Linked DNA regions of Prochlorococcus marinus XMU1402. Each later gene encodes a partner of the first gene's protein in a complex. Links are inferred from orthologs where the notes say so. Each region holds a gene or a part of one and is shown in the gene's direction. Other genes may lie near its edges.

Evidence for each region.
Region 2: the proteins of uvrB (region 1) and HA141_RS01590 are in contact, whole or in part, in a crystal structure (PDB 7EGT), measured with the Thermus thermophilus proteins. The link is inferred for Prochlorococcus marinus XMU1402 from one-to-one orthologs. Residues at the interface, in WP_096411307.1 of Thermus thermophilus: Glu23, Leu25, Arg26, Asp27, Gly28, Glu29, Arg30, Phe31, Arg55, Glu326, Asp327, Phe328, Glu379, Ser382, Gln383, His398, Gly400, Arg401; in WP_096412145.1 of Thermus thermophilus: His654, Arg656, Phe657, Gln666, Asp668, Glu669, Lys680, Arg681, Leu682, Ser683, Lys685, Tyr686, Ala687.

What each region holds. Positions count from the first base shown.
Region 1 is NZ_JAAORD010000002.1:554,065-562,178, reverse strand. The notes cover bases 3,441-6,369. They hold uvrB (excinuclease ABC subunit UvrB), read left to right. Parts: upstream 3,441-3,849; coding sequence 3,850-5,889; downstream 5,890-6,369. Other genes in these bases: HA141_RS09275 (aspartate kinase), read right to left, coding at 5,897-6,369; HA141_RS09285 (DUF561 domain-containing protein), read left to right, coding at 3,441-3,820. Outside these bases: HA141_RS09295 (ribonuclease J), read left to right, coding at 1-1,951; tRNA lysidine(34) synthetase TilS, read right to left, coding at 1,948-2,958; more of HA141_RS09285, read left to right, coding at 3,044-3,440; more of HA141_RS09275, read right to left, coding at 6,370-7,657; holA (DNA polymerase III subunit delta), read right to left, coding at 7,681-8,114. UniProt on the Escherichia coli protein: The UvrABC repair system catalyzes the recognition and processing of DNA lesions. A damage recognition complex composed of 2 UvrA and 2 UvrB subunits scans DNA for abnormalities.
Region 2 is NZ_JAAORD010000001.1:286,878-303,652, reverse strand. The notes cover bases 8,545-11,602. They hold HA141_RS01590 (UvrD-helicase domain-containing protein), read left to right. Parts: upstream 8,545-8,898; coding sequence 8,899-11,307; downstream 11,308-11,602. Other genes in these bases: HA141_RS01585 (CCA tRNA nucleotidyltransferase), read left to right, coding at 11,313-11,602; HA141_RS01595 (hypothetical protein), read left to right, coding at 8,670-8,876. In the rest of the region: psbB (photosystem II chlorophyll-binding protein CP47), read left to right, coding at 1-1,216; HA141_RS01650 (photosystem II reaction center protein T), read left to right, coding at 1,240-1,338; transcriptional regulator NrdR, read left to right, coding at 1,438-1,917; HA141_RS01640 (S1 RNA-binding domain-containing protein), read left to right, coding at 2,027-3,097; metK (methionine adenosyltransferase), read left to right, coding at 3,230-4,471; HA141_RS01630 (FGGY-family carbohydrate kinase), read left to right, coding at 4,483-5,712; HA141_RS01620 (hypothetical protein), read right to left, coding at 5,966-6,385; HA141_RS01615 (TVP38/TMEM64 family protein), read left to right, coding at 6,534-7,169; HA141_RS01610 (hypothetical protein), read left to right, coding at 7,290-7,469; HA141_RS01605 (phycobiliprotein lyase), read left to right, coding at 7,444-7,995; HA141_RS01600 (R-phycoerythrin subunit beta), read right to left, coding at 7,979-8,491; more of HA141_RS01585, read left to right, coding at 11,603-12,560; selenide, water dikinase SelD, read right to left, coding at 12,561-14,732; mtnP (S-methyl-5'-thioadenosine phosphorylase), read left to right, coding at 14,743-15,636; HA141_RS01570 (photosystem II reaction center protein J), read right to left, coding at 15,681-15,878; HA141_RS01565 (photosystem II reaction center protein L), read right to left, coding at 15,888-16,007; and 3 more genes. UniProt on the Escherichia coli protein: A helicase with DNA-dependent ATPase activity. Unwinds DNA duplexes with 3'-5' polarity. Translocates on single-stranded DNA with 3'-5' polarity. Initiates unwinding more efficiently from a nicked substrate than double-stranded DNA.

The sequences.
Region 1 (8,114 bases):
TACTAATGATTCATCTAGATCTAAAACTAATACGCCAGCTTTACGTGTAATACCTCTTGGAGGACTACATGAAATAGGCAAAAACACTTGTGTTTTTGAATATGGTGATGAATTGATGCTTGTTGATGCTGGCCTCGCTTTCCCATCTGATGGTATGCATGGCGTAAACGTTGTTATGCCGGATACAACTTTTTTAAAAGAAAATCAAAGAAGAATAAAAGGAATGATTGTCACTCATGGTCATGAAGATCATATTGGAGGTATTTCTCATCATCTAAAGCATTTTAATATTCCGATTATTTATGGTCCAAGACTGGCAATGTCAATGCTCAGAGGAAAAATGGAGGAAGCAGGGGTATCTGATAGAACAACTATACAGACAGTAAATCCAAGAGATGTTGTAAAAGTTGGACAACATTTTTCTGTTGAATTTATCCGAAATACCCATTCTATTTGCGATAGTTTTTCTTTAGCAGTTACAACACCTGTTGGCACAATTATTTTCACGGGGGATTTTAAGTTTGATCACATGCCAGTAGATGGAGAGCAATTTGATATTGAAAGAATGGTGCATTATGGAGAGAAGGGTGTTTTATGCATGTTCAGTGATTCTACTAATGCCGAAGTTCCAGGTTTTTGTCCTTCTGAGAAAACTATCTATCCCTCTTTAGAAAAACATATTGCTGAGGCAAAAGAAAGAGTTATCCTTACCACTTTTGCTAGTTCTGTTCATAGAGTGACAATGATCTTAGAGTTGGCCATGAAACATGGAAGAAAGGTCGGTTTGTTAGGTAGATCGATGATTAATGTTATTGCTAAAGCTAGAGATATTGGTTATATGAAATGCCCAGATGATTTGTTTGTTCCTATAAAACAAATTAGAGATTTACCAGATAGAGAGACTTTATTATTAATGACTGGAAGTCAAGGGGAACCTCTGGCAGCGTTAAGCAGAATATCTCGTGGTGAACATCAGCATGTTCGTCTTAAGACTACTGATACTGTGATATTTTCAGCTAGCCCAATTCCTGGAAATACTATTTCTGTTGTTAATACAATAGATAGATTAATGAAACTCGGAGCAAAGGTTGTTTATGGAAAGGGTGAGAATATTCATGTTTCTGGTCATGGTTTTCAAGAAGATCAAAAGTTAATGTTGGCACTTGCTAAACCTAAGTTTTTTGTTCCTGTTCATGGAGAACATAGAATGCTTGTTTCTCATGGTAAGAGTGCACAAACTATGGGGGTTCCAAAGGACAATATTTTAATTATTGAAAATGGAGATGTAGTTGAACTAACACCTCATTCTATTCAAAAAGGTGATCCTGTAAAAGCTGGTGTTGAACTTCTTGATAACTCACGAAATGGGATAGTAGATGCTCGTGTATTAAAGGAAAGGCAGCAATTAGCTGGCGATGGCGTAGTAACTGTTTTAGCTCCTATTAGTACAGATGGGAAGATGGTTGCGCCTCCCAGAGTTAATTTAAGAGGAGTTGTTACTACTGCAGAGCCAAGAAAAATGTCTATGTGGACAGAACGAGAAATAAGCTGGGTTTTAGAGAATAGATGGAAACAATTATCTAGGCAAACTGGGCCGAATAATTTTGAAGTAGATTGGATTGGTGTACAAAGAGAAATTGAAAATGGTTTATCGAGAAGGATGAGGAGAGAATTACAAGTTGAACCACTGATTTTGTGTTTAGTTCAACCTGCACCAAGTGGAACCCGTGCTTATATTCCAAAGATTACCGAAGAGCAAAATTTTTCCAATAGAAATAGAAATAATAATAATTTCAATAGGAAATCAAATAATCATCATCCCAATAGTTCAAATAACTCGCAAAATAATCAAAAAAAATCAAAAGTTTCACAAAATCCATCAACTGAGACTGCTACAGAAGATTCATTTGAAGGTAGAACAAGAAGAAGAAGATCTGCTTTAACATCTTAACTTTCTTTAAAATTTATATAGTTTTTATCCCAAACAATTTTTAAAAACTCTTGCAAGCTAATTTGACCTTTATTTTTTTGATAAATTGAAGTTGCTAATTTTGTCAGATTTTTAGAACTACATTGCTTCGTAGATATTTCTTTTAAAAATCTATTTAAGATTGTGCACCTCGCTTCAATACACATACTATTTAAGAGATTCCTATTGATACCTTTTGAATTCTTACAATATAGGTATGCTAGTTCACTTAGATCATTACGTTCATTATTGTAGTTGCTTATTTTTTGGGAAAAAATATTTATTCTTTCAGAACAGCCAGGATACATAACCTCTAAGGAAGGAATAATTTTTTTTCTTACTAAATTTCTTTTTAATTTAAGATCTGAATTTGTAGGATCTTCCCAGACTGGGATTTTCATATTATTGCAAAATTGTTTTGTATCTTCTCTACTGAAAATTAATATTGGCCTTATTAAAAAAATTTGATTTTCTAGTAATCTTTTGCTTTCAATATTACTTAGACCGGCAAAATTGCTTCCTCTAGATAAATTGAGGATAAATGTTTCTGCGTTATCACTACTCGTGTGACCAGTTAACAAATAAATATTATTTTTTTGCTGGTTCTTGTTAAATAAAGTTTTGGCTCTTTCACATAATTTTTTATATCTCCATTCTCGTGCTTTTTCTTCTGAAGAAATATTTTCTTTATTTGCTTGATCAACATAGAATGAAATATTTTTATCTTCGCAATAACTTTTTAATTCAAGAGCATATATTGAAGATTTTGTGTGCCACTGATGATCACCATGCCAAACACTAATAGACCAATTATGAAGTTTTTTTAGATCATTAATTAGGGTCAATAAGGCCATTGAGTCTTGCCCGCCGGAAACACTTATTAAAATATTTGATCCTTTGGGAATTAATATTTTTTTGGTAAGAATCTCCTTATGAAGCTGATGATGCCATGATGACCAATTTTTCTGAGTTAATTTTTTATCAGACATTGTGTGTTGCTCAGATAATATTCTTTAAAAAATGCACTGTTTTACTAAAACAATGTCACAATCGGGTAATAAATTCATTAAGTAAATGAGTCTGATTAATCTTTTGCCACAAAAAATTAAAGAGGAGTTAAAAAACAAATCTTTACTCAAAGTTATTTCAGGATTGAATAATTTCGATGTTCAATCTGTGAAAATAATTGTTGAGGCTGCTTCATTAGGAGGCGCAGATCTTGTCGATATTGCTTGTAAACCTGAACTTGTTGATTTAGTACTTAAGAATTCAGTAATACCCGTATGTGTTAGTTCAGTGGAGCCTCAATCTTTTCTAGATTCTGTAAAAGCAGGTGCCTCACTAATTGAGATAGGAAATTACGATACTTTTTATAAAAAAGGCATTAATTTTTCAGATAAAAAAGTTTTAAACATTACAAAACAGACGAGAGATTTATTGCCTAATGTTCCCTTATCAGTAACTGTTCCTCATACTATGCCTATCCATAAACAAGTTGATCTTGCTGTAAAGCTAGTTGAAGAGGGTGTTGATATTATTCAAACAGAAGGTGGCACCAGCTCTACTCCATACTCTCCAGGAATTCAGGGCTTTTTTGAAAAATCAGTACCAACTCTTGCAGCTACCTATGCTATTCATCAAGAATTTAAGAAACAGTCTCTAGATATACCAATCATGAGTGCCTCTGGCTTAAGCCAAATAACTTGTCCACTAGCAATATCCTCTGGAGCCTCAGCAGTTGGTGTTGGATCTGTAGTTAATAAATTAGATGATTTAATATCAATGATTGCTGTTGTTAGGGGCTTAAAAGAATCTTTGAAAAATTCAATAATTGGAGAAAAAATTTCCTAGTATATTAATATCTTTTAGCTACTTGCTTGATGAACAACTATAAGCTTCAAGCCCCTTATGAACCAAATGGAGATCAACCAGAAGCTATTAAAAAATTAGTTAAAGGTGTAAATAGTGGTAAAGAGTTTCAGACTCTATTAGGGGCTACTGGAACTGGTAAAACATTTACTATTGCGAATGTAATTCAACAAACAGGAAGACCAGCTCTTGTATTAGCTCATAACAAAACTTTAGCTGCACAACTATGTAATGAATTAAGGGAGTTTTTTCCAAAAAATGCTGTTGAGTACTTTATTTCTTACTATGATTATTATCAACCTGAAGCTTATGTTCCTGTAAGTGATACTTACATAGCGAAAACTGCTTCAATTAATGAAGAAATAGATATGCTCCGGCATTCTGCAACACGCTCATTATTTGAGAGAAAAGATGTAATTGTTGTAGCTTCAATAAGTTGTATTTATGGTCTTGGTATACCAAGTGAGTATTTGAAGGCTGCAGTTAAATTTGAAGTTGGAAAATCAATAAATCTACGTTCTTCTTTGAGGTCTCTTGTTGAAAATCAATATACTAGAAATGATATTGAAATTACTAGGGGTAGATTCAGAATTAAAGGTGATGTTTTAGAAATCGGTCCAGCTTATGAAGATAGACTAATAAGAATCGAATTATTTGGTGATGATGTCGAGGCTATTAGATATGTTGATCCTACTACTGGAGAAATACTTGAAAGTTTGGAAAAAATTAGCGTTTACCCAGCGAAGCATTTTGTGACTCCAAAAGAAAGACTTGAGAGTGCAATAAGTGCAATTAAAAGTGAATTAAAAACTCAACTAGATAAATTTACTTACGAAGGAAAATTATTAGAAGCTCAACGTCTAGAACAACGCACAAAATATGATTTAGAAATGCTTAAAGAGGTAGGTTATTGTAATGGAGTTGAGAATTATGCTCGTCATTTATCAGGTAGGGAGGAAGGTTCACCGCCAGAATGCTTAATAGATTACTTTCCCAAAGATTGGTTGTTGGTAGTTGATGAGAGTCATGTAACATGTCCTCAACTTCATGCGATGTACAACGGTGATCAATCTAGAAAAAAAGTTTTAATAGATCATGGTTTTAGATTGCCCAGTGCTGCAGATAATAGACCTTTAAAATGTGAAGAGTTTTGGGATAAATCAAAACAGACATTATTTATCAGTGCAACTCCTGGTCAATGGGAATTAGATCAATGTGATGGTGAATTTATTGAGCAAGTTATAAGACCGACTGGGGTATTAGATCCCGTAATTGATGTAAGACCTAGTGAGGGCCAAATAGAAGATTTGTTATCTGAAATAAGAATTAGAGCTGAAAAGAATCAAAGAGTGCTAGTGACAACGCTTACTAAGAGAATGGCTGAGGATCTAACTGATTTTTTATCTGAAAATAAAGTAAGAGTTAGATATTTGCATTCCGAAATTCATTCAATTGAAAGAATTGAAATTATTCAAGACCTTAGAGTGGGCGAATATGATGTTTTGGTAGGAGTTAATTTATTAAGAGAGGGATTAGATCTTCCTGAAGTATCTTTAGTCGCCATTTTAGATGCTGATAAAGAAGGTTTTTTGAGGGCAGAAAGGTCATTGATTCAAACAATAGGAAGAGCTGCAAGGCATGTTGAAGGTGTTGCCTTGCTTTATGCAGATAACTTCACAGATTCAATGAAAAGAGCAATATCTGAGACTGAAAGAAGAAGAACTATTCAAAAAAAATATAACAAAGTCAATGGTATTACTCCAAAACCCGCAGGTAAAAAAATAGAAAATTCAATATTATCTTTTCTAGAACTTTCCAGAAAATTAGATGCCGGTGGTTTATCTAAAGATCTAATAAATATAGTTAATAATAAAACTGACGCAATTCTCAATTCCAGCGATAATCAATGTTTGCTAGAAGAATTGCCTGACTTAATAGAAAAGTTAGAAATTAAAATGAAAGATGCTGCAAAAGAGTTAAATTTTGAAGAGGCGGCAAATTTGAGGGACCGAATCAAAAAGTTAAGACAAAAATTAGCAAGAAACAACTAAAAAGAATTTATTTCTCTAATTTGAAATGATTATGAATCGCATTAACAGCTTTGTCACAATCTTTTTCTAAGACAATACATGAAGTCCTAATTTCACTAGTGGCAATCATTTCAATATTGATATTTTGGTCAGCGAGAGCTCTAAATATTTTTCCAGCCGTGCCAACTTTAAATGCCATTCCTGCTCCTACAGTACTTACTTTTGCTATCGCAGGGCCATCTTCGATGTAGGAGCCGGGTAATTTCTTTGTTAAGGCCTCAAAAACTAAGTTCGCTTTTTCTCTATCTTGCTTATTCATTGTGAGACTAATATCCTTAGTTTTTAAAGAGGAAATTCTTTCAGACTGGACAATCGTATCAAAAATTAAATTATTTTCAGCTAATGCTAAACATATCGATGCGGCTACACCAGGACGATCAGGCAGTTTTCGAAAACTTACTTGAACTTGATTTTTATCTAATGCAATGCCCCTTACTTCAGGTTGATCTTGTTTTGCGTTGATTGGATTAACAAATATTTGTGTATCTGATAACTTAAATTTCTCAGCAACAAATCTAATAGCTTTTGGAATATTATTAATTTCAATTACGCAGCTGACTTTAATTTCACTAGTAGCTATTAACCTGACATTTATATTCGCATGAGATAAAGTATCAAATAGATCAGCTGAAACACTTGGTCTGCCCATAATGCCTGCTCCTTGAATACTCAATTTGGTCATGTTTCTTTTTAGATTGTATTCTCCTCCCAATTGACTAGTTATAAGTTCACATTGTTCTGCAGTTTTTTTAACTTCTAATTCATTAACAGTAAATGTAATATCGTTATTATTTCCGTCATTTGTCGCTTGTATGATTAAATCTACATTAATACTTGCTTCAGATAGTTTTTCAAAAATTTGTGCAGCAATCCCGGGTCTATCAGGAATATTTGAGAGACTGAATACTGCTTGATTTTCTAATACTTCAAGACTATTGACTGTTTTTGTCAATTCTAAGCTTCCTCTTTTGAGTGGGAGAGGTTGGATTTGACTTTCGAGGAAAGTCCCACTTGAGTCACTTTGGCTTGATTTGACGCATAATTTAATTCCATAATTGCGAGCAATTTCTACTGCTCTTGGATGTAGAACTGAGGCACCTACGCTTGCAAGTTCAAGCATTTCCTCGCAGCTAATTTTATCTAAAAGTTTTGCATTAGGAACAATTCTTGGATCAGTAGTAAGAACCCCTGGAACGTCTGTATAAATTTCGCAAGTCTCAGCTCCTAAAGCTGTGGATAAAGCTACTGCGGATGTATCTGAACCACCTCTACCCAAAGTTGTAATTTCCATTGATCCAGTGTGGCTTAATGTTGTTCCTTGAAATCCAGCTACTACCACTACAAAACCTTGATTTATATAGTTTTGGATTCTTTCTGTTTTAATATCTAGAATTCTTGCTTTCCCATGTATTGATTCAGTAATAATTCCTACCTGACTCCCGGTCATTGAAATTGCAGGTATACCGTATTCGTTTAATGCCATTGAGAGAAGAGCTATAGTTACTTGCTCTCCTGTTGAGAGAAGCATATCCAATTCTCTTCGATTAGGATTTTTACTTATTGATTCAGCTAAACAATTTAAGTCATCTGTGGTTTTCCCCATTGCAGAGACAACTACGACAATTTCATTTCCTGCTTCTTTACTTTGACAAATATTACTTGCAATATTTTGAATTTTTTTAATATCACCGACAGAGGTACCGCCAAATTTTTTTATTAGTAAAGCCATATTTAAATAATAATGTAAATTCGTTAACTTAAATTAATTAAATTCTCGGTAAAAACATTTACAGGATTATTACCTTGTTTTAGTGATGATTCAATATCTAATAGGTTACTAAGTAAATTAATTAAATATTCTTGCGATATATTTTTTACTTTTTTTCGGATAAAGAAAATTCTTTTTGGATTAGAAATGCCTGCAAGATTACAAATCTTTTCTGCATTATCGTTTCCTGAATTAACTGCTAATTTTATGATGGTATGAATTCTTATTTGACTAATTAAACCTGCATTTAGTCTTAAAGGAGGTTCTCCTTTCTGTAAGTAATAATTTATTTCAAGAAGGCTTTCATTCATATTTTTTTGCAAGAGAAGATCAATGATTTTGAAAACGTTGGATTGATGATCACTAAATATTTTTTTTACATCATTACTTTTTAGAAAAAGTTGGGAATTCGAATAAC
Region 2 (16,775 bases), on another replicon or contig:
TAGTGGGCTATTAATGTTGGCCTCTATTTGGCATTGGACATACTGGGATTTAGATTTATGGGAAGATTCAAGAACAGGAGAGCCTGCTCTTGATCTACCAAGAATTTTTGGAATTCATCTTCTTCTAGCTGGACTTACCTGTTTTGGGTTTGGAGCATTTCATTGTGCAAATGTAGGAATTTGGGTTTCTGACCCTTATGGTTTAACCGGTCATGTTGAGCCTGTAGCCCCTTCCTGGGGAGTAGAAGGTTTTAATCCTTTCAACCCAGGAGGAATAGTAGCAAATCATATTGCAGCTGGGCTTATGGGTATCATCGGAGGTATCTTCCACATTACCAATAGACCTGGAGAAAGGCTTTATAGAGCCTTAAAACTTGGAAGTCTTGAAGGAGTTCTAGCCAGTGCTTTAGCAGCTGTATTATTTGTTTCTTTTGTTGTCTCAGGCACAATGTGGTACGGTTCAGCTACTACTCCAGTCGAATTATTTGGTCCTACTAGATATCAATGGGACTCAGGTTATTTTAAGACTGAAATTAATAGAAGGGTTCAAGCTGCTATTGATAATGGTGCCACCAAAGAAGAGGCATATGCATCGATACCAGAGAAATTAGCCTTCTATGATTATGTTGGGAATAGTCCTGCTAAAGGAGGATTGTTCAGGGTTGGAGCTCTTGTTAATGGTGATGGTCTACCAACTGGTTGGCAGGGTCACATTGCTTTTCAAGATAAGGATGGTAACGAATTAGAAGTTAGAAGAATACCTAATTTCTTTGAAAACTTTCCAGTGATACTAGAAGATAAAGAAGGCAATGTAAGAGCCGATATTCCATTTAGAAGAGCAGAAGCAAAGTATTCATTCGAACAAACTGGTATTACTGCGACTATTTATGGTGGAGATCTAAATGGACAAACATTTACTGATCCTGCAGTAGTTAAAAGATTAGCTAGAAAAGCTCAACTTGGAGAAGCATTCAAGTTCGATAGAGAAACCTACAAATCTGACGGTGTATTCCGAAGCTCTCCTAGAGCCTGGTTTACATATGCGCATCTATGTTTCGGATTGCTATTCTTGTTTGGCCACTGGTGGCATGCTTCAAGAACTCTTTACAGAAATTCCTTTGCTGGTATTGATGCTGAGATAGGTGACCAAGTTGAATTTGGTTTATTCAAGAAGCTTGGTGACGAAACCACAAGAAGAATCCCAGGAAGGGTTTAAACTAATCTTTATTACTTAATCTTATGGAAGCTTTTGCCTACGTCCTTATTCTAACTCTCGCAGTTGTTACATTATTCTTTGCTGTCGCATTTAGAGATCCCCCTAAATTTGATAGAAAATGAACTAAAAAAAAAACCCTCTTTAATCAAGAGGGTTTTTTTACTTTTCATAATTAAAATTTTAATCTACTATTAGAGTTAAAGTTATGCTTATTTCACTACATGCAGTGTCCAACCTGTCAAAACACGGATAGTAGAGTTTTGGAATCAAGATCTGCTGATAGTGGTAAAAGTGTTCGAAGAAGAAGGGAGTGCTTAAATTGCAGCTTTAGATTTACAACTTATGAAAGAGTTGAAACAATGCCAGTTTCAGTTATTAAAAAAGATGGGAGCACAGAACTATTTGATAAACAAAAATTATTTACTGGCATATCAAGAGCATGCGAAAAGACCAACTTCAGTAGCGAAGCAATTATTAATTTTGTAGATAGTATTGAATCACAAATTCTTCAAGACAATAACAAAGATATCAAGTCTTCAAAAATTGGAGAATTAATACTTAAATGTCTTAGGAAAGAAAACGAAGTGGCCTATATAAGATATGCTTCAGTTTACAGAAAATTTAATGGGGTAAAAGATTTTATTTCTACTCTTGAATCTCTAAAGGGAAGTTCAAAAAACCAATTAGCTTCAATTTTATAAAAGTAAGCATCTTAAAGTGTAGAATACTTATCACAAATGTTTTTTGCTATCAGTTTGCAGGCTCATAGCATTCCTTTCTAACTACCTAAGGTAGTCTGCGATATAACAAATGAACGAAAATTCTTCCAAAACTATTAAAGAACTTTCTGAAGATAAAGAAATTAAAAATTCATCTGAATTAGATAAAGATTCAGTATCCCCAAATGAGGAAGATATTCCTTCGGCAGATTCTTCCTCTAGCCGAACAAATGCAGATTTTGATAATGCTGGATTCACACAAGAAGAATTTGCATCACTTTTGGGCAAATATGATTATAACTTTAAACCTGGCGATCTAGTAAATGGTACTGTTTTTGCTTTAGAAACCAAAGGAGCCATGATAGATATAGGGGCAAAAACAGCTGCTTTTATGCCTGTTCAGGAGGTTTCAATAAATAGAGTTGAAGGATTGAATGATGTATTACAACCTTCAGAAAGAAGAGAATTTTTCATAATGAGTGAAGAAAATGAAGATGGTCAATTGGCCCTCTCCATTAGAAGAATCGAGTATCAAAGAGCATGGGAGAGGGTTAGGCAACTGCAAAAAGAAGATGCCACTATTTTTTCTGAAGTTTTTGCAACAAATAGAGGAGGTGCTCTTGTAAGAGTTGAGGGGCTGAGAGGTTTTATCCCAGGCTCTCATATAAGTGCGAGGAAAATCAAAGATGACTTAGAGGGTGAATATCTACCTTTAAAATTTCTTGAAGTTGATGAAGAAAGAAACAGATTAGTACTAAGTCATAGAAGAGCTTTGGTTGAGAAAAAAATGAACAGACTTGAAGTGGGTGAGGTTGTTGTAGGTTCTGTTAAAGGTATTAAACCTTATGGAGCCTTTATAGATATTGGAGGCGTTAGTGGTCTTTTGCACATTTCTGAGATCAGTCATGAGCATATCGAGACACCTCATAATGTTTTAAATGTTAGTGATCAAATGAAAGTGATGATAATTGATCTTGATTCCGAAAGAGGAAGAATTTCATTATCTACAAAAGCACTTGAACCTGAACCAGGAGATATGCTAACTGATCCTCAAAAAGTTTTTAGTAAAGCTGAGGAAATGGCTGCAAAATACAAACAAATGTTGTTTGAACAAACTGATGATAATGAAGAACTAGCTATGGCCTCAACCGAAACAGAATAGTCTTTATATTTTTAATAGTGATATTTGGAATCACTAGATTATTTATTCAAGTTTTTTTTAAAATTTACAATCATTGATCTGAAGCGATAGTCTAATTTAGGATATGATTTAATATTCAAAATATATATTTTAATGAGTGATTTCATCTTCACCTCTGAATCTGTAACTGAAGGCCATCCTGACAAAATATGCGATCAAATAAGTGACGCTGTTCTTGATGCTTTATTGACGGAAGATCCAGATAGCAGAGTTGCATGTGAGACTGTAGTAAATACAGGTCTTTGCTTACTTACTGGAGAAATCACTTCAAAAGCAAAGGTTGACTACATAAAACTTGTTAGAAATGTTATTAAAGAAATTGGATATGAAGGCTATAAAGCAGGTGGCTTTGACGCAAATAGTTGTGCTGTTTTAGTAGCTCTTGATGAGCAATCACCAGATATTTCACAAGGGGTTAACGAAGCAGATGATGTTAACGATGATTTGGAAAACAACACTGGAGCTGGAGACCAAGGAATAATGTTTGGTTATGCATGTGATGAAACGCCAGAATTGATGCCCCTACCGATTAGCTTGGCACACAGATTAGCTATTCAACTTGCCAAAGTAAGGCATGAAAACGTTATTAACTATTTACTCCCTGATGGCAAAACTCAAGTAAGCATAGATTACGAAAAAGGAGTCCCTGTCTCAATTAATACCATCTTAATTTCAACACAACATAATCCTGAAATTGATGGAATTAAGAATGAAGAAGAAATTCGTCAAAGAATAAAAGAAGATTTATGGAGGAATGTTGTAATTCCAGCAACTGAAGATTTAAAAATAAAACCAAACATTCATAAAACAAAATTCCTAGTAAACCCAACCGGAAAATTTGTCGTCGGAGGACCTCAGGGAGATGCCGGGCTCACAGGCAGAAAAATCATTGTTGATACTTACGGTGGGTATGCAAGGCATGGAGGTGGTGCATTCTCGGGGAAAGACCCCACGAAAGTTGATAGATCAGCCGCTTATGCAGCGCGTTATGTAGCAAAAAGTATAGTTAAGGCAAAATTAGCAAAAAAGGCTGAAGTACAATTAAGTTACGCCATTGGAGTCGCAAAACCAATTTCCATACTAGTTGAAACTTTTGATACTGGTATTATTTCTCAAGCTAATTTGACTGACCTTATTAATAAGCACTTTGATTTGCGACCTGCAGCAATAATAAAAGAATTCAACTTAAGAAATCTACCCCGAAAAATGGGTGGGAAGTTTTTTAGAAAGACAGCCTCTTACGGACATTTTGGCAGAAGAGATCTTGAGCTTCCTTGGGAAAATGTAGAAAAAAAAGCAGCCCAATTGGCGGAGGCATCGAAAGAATTTTTGTAAAATTTTATTATATGCCTAATAATTTTTTTGGAGGGTTAGATTTTGGAACCAGTGGTGTAAGGATATCTGTAGTTAATTTTGATAAGGAATTAATATATTCGAATTCAGTTTCATATGAATACAGCTTTAAAGATCCAAATTCTTGGATCAATTCTTGTGAAAAACTCTTAGATAATATACCTATTGAGGTTAAAAGCAACCTAAGTAAATTGGCTATATCTGGTACCTCAGGAACTTTGACAGCATTAGATTTCGAAGGGCAGCCGATGGGAAAAGCGATACCATATTACCAAGCATGTAATGAACAAAAGGTCCTTCTTGAATCTTTAACTTTTGAAGAAGATCATTTACGAAGTCCATATAGTAGTCTTGCTAAAGCATTAAAACTAATAGATAAATATGGGACAAATATACTTTTACGACATCAATCTGATTGGATCACTGGTTGGTTTTTAAAAGATTGGACTCATGGAGAAGAAGGTAATAATTTAAAACTTGGTTGGGATCTAAAAAAAGAATCATGGCCAAAAAGCTATCTCAATACTTCATGGGAAAAATGCCTACCTCAAATAGTAAAAAGTGGGAAAATTTTGGGAAAAGTGAATTTTAATTTAGCAGAAAGATTTAACTTGAATAAGAAATTAATATTAATCTCAGGAACCACTGATTCTAATGCAAGTGTAATAGCTGCAGGTTTAGGTAAAGAAGATGGTCTTACAGTTTTAGGAACAACTATTGTAGTTAAGAAAATTATTGATAACCCTATAAAAAAACAAGGAATTACAAACCATAGAGTAAACGGCGATTGGATATGTGGAGGAGCATCAAACGCAGGATGCGGTATCTTGTCTCAGTTCTTCTCTGATGTAGAATTAAAAGAGCTCAGTCGACAAATAAATCCATCGAAAAACACTTCTATAAATCTTTTACCTCTTAATAGTAAGGGAGAGAGATTTCCTATCAATAATTCTAATTTAGAGCCGATACTTGGTCCAAGGCCAATAAGCGACTCACTTTATTTACATGCATTATTTGAGGGGCTAGCTAGGATCGAATTGAAAGGATGGGAAAAGCTAGGCGAACTAACAGGTTCTCTTCCAAAGAAAATTATTACTATTGGAGGAGGTTCAAAAAACCCTCAGTGGAGAAAAATAAGAGAAAAAATTATCAATATACCAATAGTTTCATGTAAAAAAACTACTTCATTTGGTACTGCTTTGTTAGCGGTTAACTCAAAATAGAAGTTTTTTGGGGATATTTGATGAAGATATAAAATTTTTAATTAAAAGGGTTTCACAAACTACACATCTTAATTTAGAGTATATAGGTTGGAGCCGGGATAGCTCAGTTGGTAGAGCAGGCGACTGAAAATCGCCGTGTCCCCAGTTCAAATCTGGGTCCTGGCACTTTTAAAACCTTTTCTATAAAGAGTTTTTATATTTTCCAGAAATCAAGAAACTTAATTTTTATTTTATTCCAAGAAATTTAAATTTTTTAGTTTTCGACTCTGCAGACTTGACCTATCACACCCAAAATTAGTTCATCTCCATTTGGATCTTGCCAATCAGCGAAATTATTGAAATTACTATTTACTTCATCTATTGAGACATCAACGTCTCTGAACGATTTTTCAAAACAATTTATATCCATTGTATAAAGAATATCAATTGTAATTTCACTTTTTGTTTTGGGAATAAATTTACTCAATACTCTTACAGAACCATCTTTATTCCTTTTAATACTTTGCCTATCCCATAACTGTTCTCCATATTCACTTTTAGGAACTCCAACCCATTCATGAAGCAAAGCATCTGATTTTTTTATTGAAATACAAAAGGAAACTATAATCGAAAGGACTAAATAAATGATATTTCTAAAAAATACTGAATTGACTTTATTCTTAGAATCAAACATGACTACTTATGGAATACAAAAATCTTTTATTAGGAAGAAATATAAGATTAAAAATTTGTAAAAATTTTTATTGATTAGTATTTCTATTATAGATACAATCAAATATTAAAATTAAGAATTCACTTCCAATAAATTTATTAGAAAAATAATGAATAAAATACAGAAATTTCTCTCAGTAGTTTTTTTTATTGCAATATTTGTTGTATTGATTTATTTAATCCAAAATTATGGGATTGAACCTCTAAGGAACAAAATAGAAAGTATGGGGATTTGGGCTCCTTTTGGAATATTCATACTTAGAGGAGTAAGTATTATTTTACCTGCTCTTCCAAGTTCTGCTTATTCTCTGCTAGCAGGATCATTACTAGGATTTCAAAAAGGTTATGTGACAATAATCTTTTCAGATATCGTTTTTTGTCAAGCTGCTTTCTTTATTGCAAGAAATTACGGTCGGGTTCCTGTACGTAATTTAGTAGGACCGAAAGCAATGAAAAAGATTGAAAGTTTTAATCAGAACCAACTAGAAGAAAATTTCTTTCTTATGACTGGTTTACTAATGACTGGCCTTTTTGATTTTCTAAGCTATGCAATTGGTATTGGAGGAACTCGATGGAAAATATTTACTCCAGCATTAATAATAAGTCTTCTAATTAGTGACTCTATACTTGTAGCAGTGGGAGCTGGAGTTAGCCAAGGAGCAGGATTATTTCTAGGAATTGCTCTTTTGGGAATGTTTGCTTTAGCGACTCTTTCAGGATTAGCAAAAAATAAAATGACTAAATAACAAAAAAGTTAAAAATTCTGTACTAAAAAGAAGAGAGATATGACATTTTTGCAAAGAAAAACTATATGAATAAGAATTCATGTAAGAATAGAAGGCGATTAATTTTTTTAAAGTTCTTAAATGACTCCATTTAGACCAACTTCATATGATCGCCCTGGAGAACAAATATCAACCACTCCTTCTGGATTAAAAGTAACTTCTGCAAAGAGATTAATGGTGGATTCAATGGTAAGAATGATTCAAAAAGCAGAAAATCATTCCGCAGAAGATAAACTTGACGAAGAATCTAACAACAATTAATCAATTTATAGATAAAAGTATAGGAGAGTGGAAATCCATAAGAAGCACTCATACTTTAGCTTTTCAAGAATTTGAAAACTCAACTAGTAAGATTTACATAAAACATATCAACACTAAAAATAAAAAAGTTACTGATATTTTTAAAAATTACAAATTAATTTTAAACCTAAAGAGCATAGCTATTTCTATAAAATGGCAATCTACTAGTGATTGGGAAGACGATGATATAAGTGAGGGAGATGAAACAATTTTGATATTTTTACCCAACGATGAAAATTCAGGAATTGTTTTACGAAATAAAGGTTATACTGAATCTTTTATTTCATCATCCAATTATTTCGTTGATGAACAAAATAATTTGCACATTAAAACTTTTTACAAATCAACAGTTTCTGAAGAAAGAATTTCATTTTTGTCCACTCACATAAGATCTAGATTCTCTACTATTAGAAATCTAGAAAATGACTCAGTAATACAGACTTCCCACACTTCTGAAATAAGAAATTTATCTAGTTTAAAAGATTAATTATCCTTTCAAATTGAAACTCTGTTTCAGAAATTAAATCAGGAAGGAAGCCTTTGTTTCCCTGCATATTATTAACTGTAGAATTTAGATCAGAGATGGTTGCATCTCGCATTAATTCAAAAACCCTTCTTGCATTTCTTAAAGGTACCCCAAGGGCAAGATAAGTATTTTTAAGATCCTTCAAACAATTTTTTTCTAAAACGGATTCGTCATTAGAAATTAAAAGATAAGCAACAATCCTTAGGATTATTTCTCCATCTCTTAAACAAACGGACATCTTATTAGTTGTGTTTAAAGATATTTTTGAATTAACTGAATCTTGATTTTCGCAAATCATTGCTGTTACAGCGTCTGCTGCAATTGCATGTGAATTATTGGTAATTGAGCTTATTGCATCTAGTCTTGAGTTTGCACTATTAATAAATTCTTTTATATTGCTTAAATCATTTAATTTCTTATCAGCGGAAAATAGTTGGTTATTCTTTAAAACTGACATTATTAAATTTAAAAAATTAAAGTTCGAATCTTAGAATAGTACAAAGCTAGTAAAAACAATACAATTTCAAAATTAACGCAACGCTTCTTAATTAATAACTTCATTCCAAAGTGATAGTTAAAATAATTCAAATAAAAAACTTTTTTCCGCTAATATAAAAATACGATTTAGTAAAGTTTTGGATCAACAAGATTTAAAATTATCAAAGAAACTTATTTTCTCATATAAAAAGAGATTGGAAAAAGAAATTCTTGACAGAAGTACGAAATTAAGGATGCCTCAAAATAAATTTGAAGAAATAATTAATAACAATAACGAACTTATAAACTTAAAAAAAGCGTTAGAAGACCTAGAAATGGAATCTGAAACTCGTAATAAAGTCTGATTTTTGAAAAACCCTTCCAAAAGTGTCTCAAACCAACAATTTCCTTTTTAAGTCCTTAAACAATGAGCAACTTCAAGCTGTAAAACATGTCTATGGGCCACTATTAGTTGTAGCAGGCGCAGGAAGCGGAAAAACTAAGGCTCTTACGCACAGAATTGCAAATCTTATTGAAAATAACTCTATAGATCCCTATAACATTCTCGCAGTAACTTTTACTAACAAAGCTGCTAAAGAAATGAAAGCAAGATTAGAGGTTCTTCTAGCCCAAGAATTAGCTTTTAATCAATTTGGTCAGCCTTGGACAACTCTCAAAGAAATTGATCAAAATCAATTAAGAACAAACGTTCACCAAGAGAGGCTTCAAGACCTTTGGATCGGTACTTTCCATTCTTTATTTTCAAGACTTCTGAGATACGATATTGAAAAATATACTGATCCAGAAGGCCTAAAATGGACAAGACAATTTTCAATTTACGACGAAACAGATTCTCAAACATTAGTAAAAGAAATTATCAGTCAAGATATGAATCTTGACCCTAAAAGATATGATCCTAAAAAGATTAAAAGATTAATAAGTAATGCTAAAAATCAATGCTTAAATTCGAATGATCTTTTAGCAAAAGCAGATAATAATTTTGATAAAACAGTTGCAGAAGCCTATAAGAGATATAGGATTTCTCTTTCAAAAAATAATTCTTTAGACTTTGATGATCTTCTACTTTTGCCTGTTTTCTTATTGAGGCAAAATGACATAGTCAGAGATTACTGGCACAAAAGATTCAAACATATTTTAGTTGACGAATATCAAGATACAAATAGAACACAATATGAACTTATAAAATTAATAACTGCTGGAAATACTGAACCAAAAAAATTCTTTAGTTGGGAAGATAGGTCAATTTTTGTAGTAGGAGATGCTGATCAAAGCATTTATAGTTTCAGAGCAGCTGACTTTAGGATTCTAATTGGTTTTCAAGAGGATTTTAAAAATTCACTTTATGACAATACTAAATCATCTCTAATTAAATTAGAAGAAAATTATAGGTCATCATCTAATATCCTTGATGCTGCAAACTCACTAATTGAAAACAACTCTGAAAGAATTGACAAAGTTTTAAAGGCTACTAAAGAAAAGGGGGAGCTTTTGAAGTTACTCAGCTGTGATGATGAAATTTCCGAGGCAGAAGCAATTACCAATAAAATTAAATTGCTAAACAATAATAATCAGAAACCAATTTGGAAAAATTTTGCAATTTTATATCGAACTAGAGCTCAGTCAAGAGTATTAGAAGAATCTCTTGTAAGGTGGCGCATTCCTTATACAATTTTCGGAGGATTGCGTTTTTATGATAGAAGGGAAATTAAAGATGCAATAGCATATCTGAAAGTTCTAGTTAATTCTTCAGATAACGTTAGTCTTTTACGTATCATAAATGTTCCTAGAAGAGGGATTGGTAAGACTACTATTCAAAAACTTAATGAACTATCTAACAGGTTAAATATTCCATTATGGGAGGTTCTTAATGATAAGCAAAGTCTTGAAGAAACAATAGGTCGATCATCAAAAGGAATTAATAAATTTACTAAAGTTATGAATGATCTACTGTGTTACCTAGAAAATTCAGGCCCTGCTCAACTACTACAATTAATATTAGAAAAAAGTGGTTATTTAAGTGACTTGCTATCAAGTGGGACTGAAGAATCTGAAGATAGAAGAAATAACTTACAAGAACTAATTAATGCCGCCACTCAATATGAAGAAGAGACAGAAAGTGGGGATGTAGAGGGATTTCTTTCTACAGCAGCCTTAACAACTGATAATGATACGCAGAAAAATAATCCCAACTCTGTAACTCTTATGACTCTGCACAATAGTAAAGGTTTAGAATTTCAAAATGTTTTTATTACTGGGCTAGAACAAGGTCTCTTCCCTAGCCATAGATCAATAGATACTCCCTCACTTCTTGAAGAGGAAAGAAGATTATGTTACGTAGGAATTACAAGAGCTAAAGAAAGAGTTTTCTTAAGTCATGCCAGAGAAAGAAGATTATGGGGTGGAATGCGTGAAGCAACAATTCCTTCAATATTTCTCTCAGAAATACCTGAAGATTTAATGGATGGCGAATTACCACAAACTGGTGGTGCTTCAATTAGAAGAGATTGGCATCTTGATCGTTTAACAAGAGTTGATCGAAACAATCCAAATGAATTTGTTAACAAACCAATAAATGCAGTAAGGAAATTATATTCAGGGCCTAGTAAAGGGAAAAGCTGGATTGTTGGAGATAAGCTAATTCACTCAAAATTTGGGAAAGGCGAAATCATACATATATTTGGGAGTGGGGAAAAAATATCTTTAGCAGTAAAATTTGGTGATAAAGGAAGTAAAATTCTAGATCCCAGATTAGCGCCAATTCGTTATGTAAGTTAAAACTCATGAACGATATATCTGATTACATCCAAAGGGAATTAATCAAAACTCCATTTAATCTATATAACCTAATTACTAAATACATAGAATCCAATAAAAATACTAAAGTAGCTTTTGTTGGCGGTTATTTAAGAGATTTATTAATTAGTAAATTCCATAAAAAACCTTTTTCTAAGCCTGTAGATATTGATCTTGTTATTGAGGGCTCCTCCATTGCTTTGGCAAAATTTATAAAAAAAAATATAGTAAATGTAGATTTATGTTTAATAAAGGAATTTAATTTATACAACACTGTAGAAATAAATATTAATGACTATAAAATTGATATTGCTTCTGCAAGAAAAGAAATTTACCCTGCTCCAGGGTTAAATCCCAAAGTAACTAAAAGTACTATTGAGGAGGATCTTAAGAGGAGAGATTTTACTATAAATTCAATAGCCTTCGAGGTCTCGACGAGGAAAATCTATGATCTTTATGGAGGAATTTCTGATATAAAAAGTAAAAAATTGAACTTACTTCATAGTAATAGTATTTCAGATGATCCAAGTAGATTAATTAGATGTGCAAAATATGCTTCAAGGTTAGATTTCAATATTTCAAAAAATTCACTCAAACAATCTCAAGAAACAGTTAGACAATGGCCATGGAAAAGTTCAGAAACTCATCAGAAAATAATTTACCCTCCTGCACTCAGTATACGAACAAGGATGGAACTAGCTGAAATATGCAAACACGATAATTTGAATAATGTAATTTTGATAATTAATAAATGGAAAATTATCTCAATCTTAAATAAAAATATTAAAGTCGATAAAAGGTTTTTAAGAGGACTAAGCTGGATCAAGAAGTTGAATGGGAATTACATACTTTACTTATTAAAAGATGCAGAAGATTTAGAGAAAGGATGCCAAAGATTTTTGATAAATCATGGTGAAAAAAAAATATTAGAAGATTATTTAAACATAAAAAAGATATTAAAAACCAACCAAGAAAAATTGATGCATTTTTCTCCATCAAGTTGGACAGAATTTATTGAAAGCAGAAACCTTAATGACGAGACAATTAAATTATTAATTTGTGATGGGGTTCCATACTGGCGTAACTTGTTTAAGTGGTTATTTATTTACAAATTCATAAAATCAAAAAAAGATGGAGAAACATTAAAAAAAGAAGGGTGGGAGCAAGGGAAGGAAATGGGAAAGGAAATCAAAAGATTAAGATATTTGGAAATTGACAACTTGAAGAGAAATTGATTACATTTTCACAACTTCTCCAACCTTATACCATTTATCTTTAAGAATATTTTCATATTTACGACTGCAACTAATCAATAAAGGGCCACATGTTTGGGGATCTAATAATAATGATATTCTCTCGTTCAAAGTCTCTTTATCTAATGAATTTTCGTTTATAAAATTAATTATTCTTTTTTGTTGATTTCCTTTATAAATTTTGTCAAAAATTTCTTTATTAGATTCAAAGAAAGTACTTTTAATATTTTTTCTTATTAAATCAAATACCCCTGGATAAGCTTTAAATGCTAATAAATCTAATAAAACTTTTACGGGCTCAAGATTATTTCTTTCCCTATATAAATTAGAGGATTCAACCATCTCTTTAAGATGTCCAATAAATCCATATCCAGTGATGTCAGTAGCAGCATTGACTAAGGATTCTCTAAATTGATTTTGAAAAAAATAAATTTCATCAATCAAATATTGCTGACTCTTAACTAAATTATTAATGATTTGAGAAGAACTACCGAACATATTAATATTTTGCATTTGACCGGCAAAGTATATCCCAACTCCGAGAGGTCTAGACATCATAAGAATATCTCCATCATTCATTCCAGATTTAAGCCATGGTTTTGCTCCATTTTTCAGGATCCCCTGAACAGTTAAAGAAATATCTATTCCTAATGAAAAAGGTTTAGTTGCCAAACTTCTTGCCTCGAAAGTATGGCCTCCAAGTAATTCACCTCCATGATCCTCAACTGTTGATTTAATCCCTTGAAGAGATTGAGAAAAGAGGTAACTCTGAAATTCTCTTTCAACATTTGGTAATGATATCAAAGCCTGCGCAGATGACAGTTTTGCCCCGCATGCCCACAAATCTGAGCAAGCATGCAAAGTAGTAATTTTTGCATTGAGCCAAGGATCACTTACCAAAGAAGGAAATCCATCTACACTTTGCAGAATAATTTCTTGACCATTTTGATAAATCTCAACTGAGTCTTCAGGGGATGCAGCAAAAGAATCTAAATTAGAATTTATTAAGGATTTATTCAGTACAAACTGAGGAATTTTAGCTGCACATCCTCTACAATCATTTAATGTAATATTTTTTCCACTACTATTCATAATAAGCCTTTTTGATCTGAACTTGTTAATAAATTTCAGATCAATTTTATGTTTTAAAATCCAGAAAAGAAAAGAAGGGCCAAAAACAAAATTGCGATAAATAGCAAAAGCCTTTGGATTATGACTTGGAAATACATTAACTATTTGCATTCCGATCTTTTGGGGAAACCACTTTTTTAATGATCCCCCTTCCATATCCTTTTTTAAATTTTGGACTAATGTATTTACAACTTTTACTGCAAAAACTCCCGATGCTGGTCTTTTTGCTGATTCTATAACTGCGCAATCACCCACAGCAAAGATTCCAGATATACTTTTCAACTGCAAGTTCCGATTTGTAATTATTCTGCCATGAGAATCCGAATCTAATAATTTTTTTTGTGCCCATAAAGGAGATGTATTTCCTGTAGATAAAAGAATTTTGCCATAATCGAAATTAAGTTTTTCAACTAAATCAATATTAAAATTACGCAAACTTTTTAGAATTTTATAATTAATTTTTCTTGAATCACATAATAGTTTTAAAGATCTATATTTCCATCTTTTTCTCAAAGCATATGATACTTCTATTGCAGCAAGGCCACTCCCAACGATTACAAATGGAAGTTCATTAAATGAATCAAAAATGTCCTCTTTCTGTATTATGTCATAAGCCTTTAAAAAAGGTTTAATTGAAAAAGCATTTCGATTTTTAACTAGGGGCTCAAATTCTTTTGGAATTATTGTTTGACTTCCATAATTAAGAACCAACTTCGAATAATTAACTGAAGGTCTATTACTTAAAACAATTTTCTTTAAATTGAAATCAATATCCTTTACTTCTTCTTCTATAAAAGATACTTTTACATTTTTTGCTAAAGTTTTTATATCAATTAAACTCTCTTCTAAATGAATTGATTTTGAAATGACCGATGGAAACATCGCCGAATAAACCAAATGAGAATCTCTAGATATAATTGAAACAGGAATTTCTGGCATTAATTTAGGACACATTAACCATTTCCTCATTAAAAGAACATTTGTGTGTCCTCCTCCAATTAGTACTAGATGATTAAAAGTCATTTACATCACAATGAATAAAGAACATTTATTACCAATTGAAAAATCAAAACTAGGAGTAATTGGAGGGAGTGGATTTTATTCAATGGATCAAATAGATTACTTAAGAGAAATAGAAATCAATACTCCCTATGGTAAACCCTCTGATTCAATAAGAGTATATAATCTTGGAAATCTAGAGATAGCATTCATTCCTAGACATGGCAGAACACATAAATTAAATCCTTCTGAAATCCCTTACAAAGCTAATATTTGGGCTTTAAGATCAATTGGAGTAAGATGGATTATAGCTCCATCAGCAGTTGGCTCATTACAAGAACAAATAAGGCCACTGGATATAGTGGTGCCAGATCAATTTATAGACCGTACAAAAAATAGACCAGCAACATTCTTTAATGAGGGGGCTGTAGCACACGTAACCATGGGAGACCCCTTCTGCACAAATTTATGCCGTATATTAAGTGAAGTCGGAGAAAAAAATATTCCTGGAGGTAGACAATTACATAGAGGGGGTACCTATCTAGCAATGGAAGGTCCCGCTTTCTCAACTAGAGCAGAATCTAATTTATATAGAAGTTGGGGATGTTCAATAATAGGAATGACGAACCATACAGAAGCAAGATTAGCTAAAGAGGCTGAAATAGCATACTCTTCATTATCTATGGTTACTGATTATGATTGCTGGCATCAAACACATCAAGAAGTTTCAGTAGAGATGGTTTTGGATAATCTTAGGTCTAATACTGAAGTTGCCAATAAAATAATCTTTGAGATAGCTAAATTAATCGAGAAAGAAAGGCCAAAAAGTAAATCACATTTTTCATTAAAAGATGGATTGATAACGCAAAAAAGAAATATCCCAAGTTCCACAAAAGAGAAACTGAGGATATTTACTGATTCTTATTAGGGTTATTAGTTTTAAGTGATTATAAGGCCAAAGTTAAGTATTTGTTAGCCTCCTGCTCCCACTCCTTGGTATGAGCCATAGAAGAAGATTCCTAAGACGAAGATGACTGCAATTCCACCTGCTGTAGCAACAAGCCATAGAGGAAGTGTTCCTTCAGTCCATCTTCTTTCCCATGCAACTGCTGGTCTACCGTCGGGAAGTCTATCTGGAATTCTTCCATCAGGTCCTTTTAATTTACTCATAATTTTAGTTTAATTGAAAAAGTAACTGGAAAATAGTATTCCCAATACAAAGACTGATAATAAGCCTAAATAAAGGCTGGTACGATTAAGTTCAACTGGAACTTTGTTAGGATTTTCGTTTACTTGCATGATAGTTAATTTTATCGGGCTACAAATTGCATTGCAGCAATAGAACCCAAAAAGAATACTGATGGTATAGCTAAAGCGTGAACTGCTAGCCAACGAACAGTAAATATAGGATAAACGCGGACTTCAGCAGCCTGCATTGGAGCTTGAGAATTAGTCATTGTTATTTTGTTCTTAAATCTAGTTGAGATTTAGCTTCATATCTTTGGGTTACAACAGGCGCTTTAGATTCAGATGATTGGAAATAACTGTCTGGACGAGGAGTTCCGAAAGCATCATAGGCTAAACCTGTATAAACAAATAAGAAGCCTGCTATAAAAATAGCTGGTAATGTCACTGCATGAATAATCCAGTACCTAATACTGGTGATTATTTCAAAGAATGGGCGTTCACCCGTTGAACCTGCGGCCATAATCACAAATGTTTACCCTATGATCTTACAGTGTAAAATCATAAGTTCGTGAAGAAATTAACAGCTTGGTTACAGACAGTTGCTAAATCTGTCAAAAATTAAGTTTTTTTTTACTTTTTACTAAAGTTATTCAAACTTAGCTATTCCATTTAAGGATATAACCACGCTCGCCAAGGACAAAACCTTTTTGATTATCTAAAGACTCTTTATTAAGAAATAATATTTTAATGTAATTCGTAGGTAATTCAGAAGCGATAGGATCTTTTTCCCAAGTTTTACCTTGATCTTTACTTACTATTAAAGTTCCATTACCACCGCCAGCCCATATATCACCATTTGGATCCCATCCCAAATCTAAG